DNA from 2 places in the Sporosarcina sp. FSL K6-1508 genome. Region 2 is predicted to be linked to the other one. Evidence: predicted binding sites of a transcription regulator. Region 2 holds the regulator's gene; the other holds the start of a gene.

Region 1 (3,426 bases), 560 kb from region 2:
CAATATTGGAAAGTAATGGACTGAGTGGGCCACCTTGCGGCGTACCTTCCTCATTGGTTGTCACGATACCATTTATCATAATTCCTGATTTCAAATAGTTACGGATTAGCTTAAGCAGACGTTTGTCTTCGATTCGTTTCGAAAGTGTTCCCATTAACCTGTCATGGTTCACTTTGTCAAAGAATTTCTCCAAGTCTATATCGATTACCCACCGATTACCTTCCTGCATATATCCTTTCGCTTTCCTTATTGCGCCGTGGGCGCTTCGCTTTGGTCGAAATCCATAGCTATGTTCTGAAAACGTTGGATCATACAAAGTAGTTAATACTTGGGCAATGGCTTGCTGAATGAGACGATCCGTCACGGTAGGGATACCTAATAACCGCACGCCACCGTCAGGTTTCGGGATTTCGACCCTGCGGACAGGTTGCGGCTTATAAGTACCCTCAAGAAGTTCCATTTTCATGGATTCCCAGTGTTCCAAGATGTGCTTTCGTAGGTTTTGTACGGGCATTTCATCTACACCATGGCTCCCTTTATTGCGTTCTACCCGTTTCAGGGCAGAAAGCAGATTTTCACGCGACAGTATTCGTTCCATCAACATTGGTTACGCCTCTTTCCGTGAACAACGCTTCTTCTTATGCCAGCTCTGCTCCACCATCTCGAAGTCCCCCATGGGATTCACCACTTCCTCCTTCAAGCATGCCTTATCGGTTATCTGTGTTCTTCGCAGGTTACTGAATGCCAAGATGTTGTTCTCTCTTAATTGTTCAGCCCTTCCCATTCTGCTCGAGTTCGAATGGTACTATGGCTTCTGCTGACTTCTGATTGTTCAGCTACCCATCACTGAGTAGGTTACCAAGTGTACTCGGCGTTTCAATCAGACCTCCCCAGGTAAGAACGTAGTCTTTCCCTCCACCTATCTGCTTCATTTACTGCATATGACCTTCGGCAGAAAGGGCTTTGTTTTGTTAAGCAAACTCACCCAATCATACACAGCCTTATATGAAGTTCGTGTTCCTCAGACCGGAGGTTTGCCGCTCGCTTCCTTCAGATTCCACGTCGCCATGGACACCCTTGCGTTAAGCTAACTGTTACTTCTGCCTTCACAGTTCGGGACTTGCACCCTATAGACTACGCCCATGCTGGGCGCACTTAAAAAAGCCGACTCTCCATGATGGAAAGTCGGCTATCGTACAACTTATTTAGATTCAGGTTTAGTAATAGCTCCGTCTTTCATGTCACTGCGTGTAATAATATGGTCAATTAAACCATATTCTTTCGCACGTTCAGCTGTCATGAAGTTGTCGCGGTCCGTATCCCTCGCAATTACTTCAACCGATTGGCCAGTACGCTCAGCAAGAATCAAGTTTAGTTTTTCACGAGTGAAAAGGATATGTTTTGCAGCGATTTCAATTTCTGTCGCTTGCCCTTGTGCTCCGCCCAATGGTTGGTGAATCATTACTTCTGCGTTAGGAAGCGCATAACGTTTCCCTTTTGTACCTGCAGCTAATAGGAAGGATCCCATAGATGCAGCCATCCCCATACAGATTGTTTGAATGTCTGGTTTGATGAATTGCATTGTGTCAAAAATAGCTAATCCAGCGGTGACGCTTCCTCCTGGGCTATTAATGTAAATAGAGATATCTTTTTCTGGATCTTCCGCTTCCAAAAATAGAAGTTGAGCAACGATAGAGTTCGCAACGTTGTCATCGATTCCACTTCCAAGCATGATAATACGGTCTTTCAATAGACGTGAATAGATGTCGTACGCACGCTCACCGCGGCTAGTCTGTTCAATTACTGTAGGTATTAGATTCATTCCATTTCCTCCTTCAAGGTGGATAGTGTAGTCTGCCTATTGAAACGTAACTTCGTCTCAACTGTAACTTTATCATACATAGTATGGTCAACGAAGGTCAAATATAACGCTTTCAAAATAAGCATTGCATTCATCCAGCTACACTAGTATAATAAATCTTGTCTGCTGCCAAAACAGTTTGACCTAACGCCCTCGTGGTGCAACGGATAGCACGTGAGCCTCCGAAGCTTAAGATGTGAGTTCGATTCTCGCCGAGGGCATATCCCAGTATAAGGTTTATACTATAAAATATTCGTCTGCTTGTTAAAAGCGACGAATATTTTTTTGTTGTCTTATTTTGGGGGTGTTGCCATGAATTCGGCCTGACTTGCCATTACTTCGACCCGGATCCCCATTAACTCACACCCTATTGCCATGAATCGCCGACCGGCCCATGACTATTTTCCACTTTGCCATGAATTCGGCCTGACTCCCCATTAATTCACTCCCGATTGCCATGAATTGCCGGCCGCGCCATGACTATTTCTCACTTTGCCATGAATTCAGCCTCGCTCCCCATTACTTCTCACCCGATTGCCATGAATTGATGACCGCGCCATGACTATTCTCCACTTTGCCATGAATTCAGCTTCGCTCTCCATTAATTCACATCCTATTGCCATGAATTGACGACCGGGCCATGACTATTCTCCACTTTGCCATGAATTCGACCCCTTTCTCCATTACTTCACACCCTATCGCCATCACTTACCGACCGGGCCGTGACTATTTCCACTTTGCCATGAATTCAGCCTCGCTCCCCATTAATTCACACCCGATTGCCATGAACTGCCGACCGGGCCATGACTATTCTCCACTTTGCCATGAATTCAACCCCTTTCCCCATTACTTCACTGCCGATTGCCATGAATTGACGACCGAGCCATGACTATTTCTCACTTTGCCATGACTTCGACCCGGATCCCCATTAACTCACATCCTATCGCCATGACTTACCGACCGAGCCATGACTATTTCTCACTTTGCCATGAATTCACCCCAGATCCCCATTACTTCACACCCGATTGCCATGAATTGCCGGCCGAGCCATGACTATTTCACACTTTGCCATGACTTCAGCCCGGCTACCCATTACTTCACACCCGATTGCCATGAATTACCGACCGAGCCATGACTATTTCACACTTTGCCATGACTTCAGCCCGGCTCCCCATTAATTCACATCCTATTGCCATGAATTGACGACCGAGCCATGACTATCTTCCACTTCGCCATGAATTCACCACGGATCCCCATGACCTCACACCCGATCGCCATGTCCTCCCCTTACCCAATAAAAAAACCGTTTCCACTTGTCATTTGACGGTGGGAAACGGTTATACTTTTATTTAATTTTCATTTCCAACGAGGGTTGCTAGTGATTCTAGTGCTTGTTCCTCGTCATTTCCTTCGGCGATGAGTGTAATCGTAGTGCCACGTGCAATGGCAAGACTCATGATTCCCATTATACTTTTCGCATTTACTTGGCGTTCCTCTTTTTTCAAGAATAGATCAGACATGAACCTATTTGCTTCTTGAACAAAAAGCGCGGCTTGCCTTGCTTG
Region 2 (3,426 bases):
GAGCATATATTCTCAGTGCGCCACTATTCAACGCCGATAAGAAATACAAAGCAGTTGAAATGGACCAGCAAGTGGAAATTAAAGCATTCGATGAAACAAAAACACCCGCAAGTGTTCCTCCGAAATTTGCCCGTAATAAGATGAAGAAAGCATTTGGGCAAGTGCCGAATACGAGTTACTATGAACTGGGCAGTCTGCAAATTCAAAAGGTCGATGGCAAGTTTGTCTATATTGCGCCCGTCGAGTTTTCAGGCTTCTTTAAATGGTGGAATGCGAAAACAACGCCAGGGTACTTTACGATGAGTGCGACAGATTCATCAGATAACCCGAAATTCGTGAAAGCTGAAATGGCGTATACACCTTCATCATTCTTCCATAAAGAAGTGGAACGTCATATACGAATGAAAATGCCGAACCTTATTTTTTACGGTGATGTACAACTTGAAATTGATGATGATGGAAAACCGCACTATATCCGCTCTTACGGGGAATTTATATCCGCACGTAATGGCTTTGATGTTAAAGGGATTGTGACGGTCGATCCTGCTAATGGCGATGTGAAGAAGTATTCGCTTGCAGATGTGCCCGATTTTATCGATGGAGCTGTTTCGCCTGAGGCGGTAAGCCTGCAAAACAGTTATTTCGGAAACTATGTCCATGGTTTTTGGAATTCAGTCGTTGGGAAAAAAGATGTCAAGCTGCCGTCTGATGAAGGAACAGAGGCGAATGTGAGTCCGATTTTCGACGAGAAGGGCCATATGTATTACTTTACAGACTTCACAAGTCCGAAAGAAGGCGTCGACTCGATGCTCGGCTATGCATTGACGGATGGTAAGACAGGTGAAGCAACGTATTATACAGGCAATCTGGAAGAGTCATATATGGATTCACAAGGAGCGCTTCAGATTATTGAAAAGAAATTCATTGAGAAGAAATGGTCTGGTGAAATGCCGGTCTTGTACAATTTTTACGGTGAAGCAAGTTGGTTGACGCCAGTGCTTGATTCGAATGGATTCTTGCAAAATTATTTCATCGTATCAGCTGCCAATCCGGAAATATCGGTCTTCGGCAACACGCCGAACGAGGCATTGAAATTATATAAGACAGCTCTCCAGCGCGGGAGCAGCAATGTAGGCGGCAGTTCGAGCGCGGAAGAAGCGAAAGCCGCGGTAACGGTTGTACGTGTATTTAAAGAGCGCGTTGGTGACTTTACGCTCGTTTCATTTTTAGCAGATGATGGACGTAACTTTATTGTTTCGTCGGAAACGGTGCCGCTCGCGATCTATATTCAAGAAGGCGATAAGCTTGCCGTTACGTATTTGGAGACAGGTGAATTATTCTTGCCTGTGAAAGAATTGACGAACGTCAGCATGGAATAATAAAAAATGGAGTGTCAGGAGAATTCGTCCTGCGCTCCATTTTTTGTTTAGTACGGTTAAAAGGTATTGCAACAAGCCGATACTGGCTGAGTCTGGTGCATATCGATTGCAGAACATACGGAATGTCATGTACAATCAAGTCAAAGATAGTCAAAGTCAACGGCTTATCCCCCGTATGAAAGAGGTGAGGGCATGAGAAACATTTCCGACATTATAGAAGGATATTTGAAATCCATAATCGAAGAGGAACAGTGTGGAATTATTGAAATCAAGCGCAATGAAGTTGCTGAAAAGTTCCAGTGCGTTCCTTCTCAAATCAACTACGTCATTAAAACCCGTTTCACAGCGGAGCGTGGTTATGCAGTTGAATCGAAGCGCGGGGGCGGCGGCTATATACGCATTTTCCGCGTGCAAGCAAATTCGCGTAAAGAATTGATTGAACATATTTTGGGCGGTATCCAATCGGGAGCTTCCTATACGATGGCCTTGGATGTCGTTTACAGACTGATTGAGGAAGAAGTCATATCGGAACGCGAATCAAAGCTCATTCTTGCTGCTGTCGATCGAACGACGATTCATCAGCCGCTTCCGGAACGTGATATTATACGTGCGCGCATTTTACAGGCGATGCTCTTGACGCTTATTTACGAACAGCTCAACTAATCGTCAATCTAACTATTATGAGGTGGCTTTCGATGATATGTGAAAATTGTAAAGAACGACCTGCTTCCATTACGATCACCCAAGAAAGTGTGGTCGGATCGATGGAAAGACACTTATGTGAAAAGTGCGCTTTCCAATCGCAGACATTCCAATTTGACCCCAACCAGGAACCCCTGTCGATTCAGCAGTTCCTATCCCACTGGTTCGGAGGTTCTGATCCTTTCTTGGCGCAACCACAAACGCGGGGAGAGTTGTTAGAAGGACCCGAATGTCCTTCTTGCGGTCTGACGTTCCCGAAATTTCTTGACATCGGAAAGTTTGGCTGTTCCGAATGCTACGACACATTCCGCGGGAACCTACCGCATGTATTTGGCAAGCTTCACAACGGTCACTCTACTCATACCGGAAAAATCCCGGTTTCTTTCAACGAATTATATGCAGTCAAAAAGAAAATTGAAGAAATCCGAGTGAAAATGAAAGAGGCTGTGGAAGCCGAGCATTTTGAAGAGGCGGCAGCTTTGCGTGATGAAGCGAATACACTAAAGCAACACCTTGCCCATGGAGGTGAAGAAAACGATGTCGATTGAAAAGTTCATGCGTAATGCGGTAACCCCTTGGATGACTGCTTATGGAGAGCATTCAGACATCGTGATGTCGACGCGAATTAGGCTTGCCCGCAACTTGACGGGGTATCGTTTTCCTATTGCATTTACTGAAAAAGAAGCGATGGCAGTTGACAGAGCGGTTACGGGTGTTTTGCTTGATTCTATGCAAAGCGGGTATTCCTACACCAAGATGTCCGATTTGCCCGCACTGGAGCGTCAAGTGCTTGTTGAAAAACATCTGATCAGCCCGCAGCTTGCGGCCCCTGATCGGCATGGTGCAGTCCTGCTATCGGAAAATGAAACTGTAAGTGTCATGGTGAACGAGGAAGACCATATTCGAATACAGTGTATTTACCCAGGGCTGCAGCTTATGGATGCCTATAAACAAGCTGATCAGGTTGATGACTATCTCGAAAAAGAACTACCTTATGCTTTCGATGAAGACTTCGGCTATTTGACAAGCTGTCCATCGAATACGGGAACCGGCATGCGCGCATCAGTGATGATGCATTTGCCCGCACTTACGATGACGAAGCAGATTGACCGTATTATCCCTGCCATCTCTCGGCTTGGAATAATCGTCCGTGGAAGTTACGGAGAGGGAAGCGAGGCGCCCGGTAATGTCTATCAAGTGTCGAATCAGACGACGCTCGGAAAAACAGAACAGGAAATTCTTGCGGATCTTGGAAATATTGCATCTCGGCTGATTGGGCATGAGCGGAAATCACGCGAGTTGTTGCTTACGAAGTCCCGAATTGCGCTTGAGAATAGGTTATTCC

Evidence for each region. The regulator CtsR, encoded in region 2, represses protease genes until heat stress. The targets are predictions, from matches to a motif close to ATGGTCAATAAAGGTCAAACA.
Region 1: clpP (ATP-dependent Clp endopeptidase proteolytic subunit ClpP) is a predicted target of CtsR. The motif match lies at 1,906-1,926, and genes of this name have one in related genera.

The regions. Positions count from the first base shown of each region.
Region 1 covers NZ_JBBOXF010000001.1:1,690,728-1,694,153, reverse strand. Annotated here, with positions in the region: gene ltrA (group II intron reverse transcriptase/maturase) at 1-604, opposite strand, end outside; gene clpP (ATP-dependent Clp endopeptidase proteolytic subunit ClpP) at 1,202-1,822, opposite strand; tRNA gene MKZ11_RS08395 (tRNA-Arg) at 2,011-2,082, shown strand; gene MKZ11_RS08390 (HPr family phosphocarrier protein) at 3,211-3,426, opposite strand, start outside.
Region 2 covers NZ_JBBOXF010000001.1:1,127,376-1,130,801, forward strand. Annotated here, with positions in the region: gene MKZ11_RS05245 (hypothetical protein) at 1-1,379, shown strand, start outside; gene MKZ11_RS05250 (CtsR family transcriptional regulator) at 1,572-2,042, shown strand; gene MKZ11_RS05255 (UvrB/UvrC motif-containing protein) at 2,075-2,629, shown strand; gene MKZ11_RS05260 (protein arginine kinase) at 2,619-3,426, shown strand, end outside.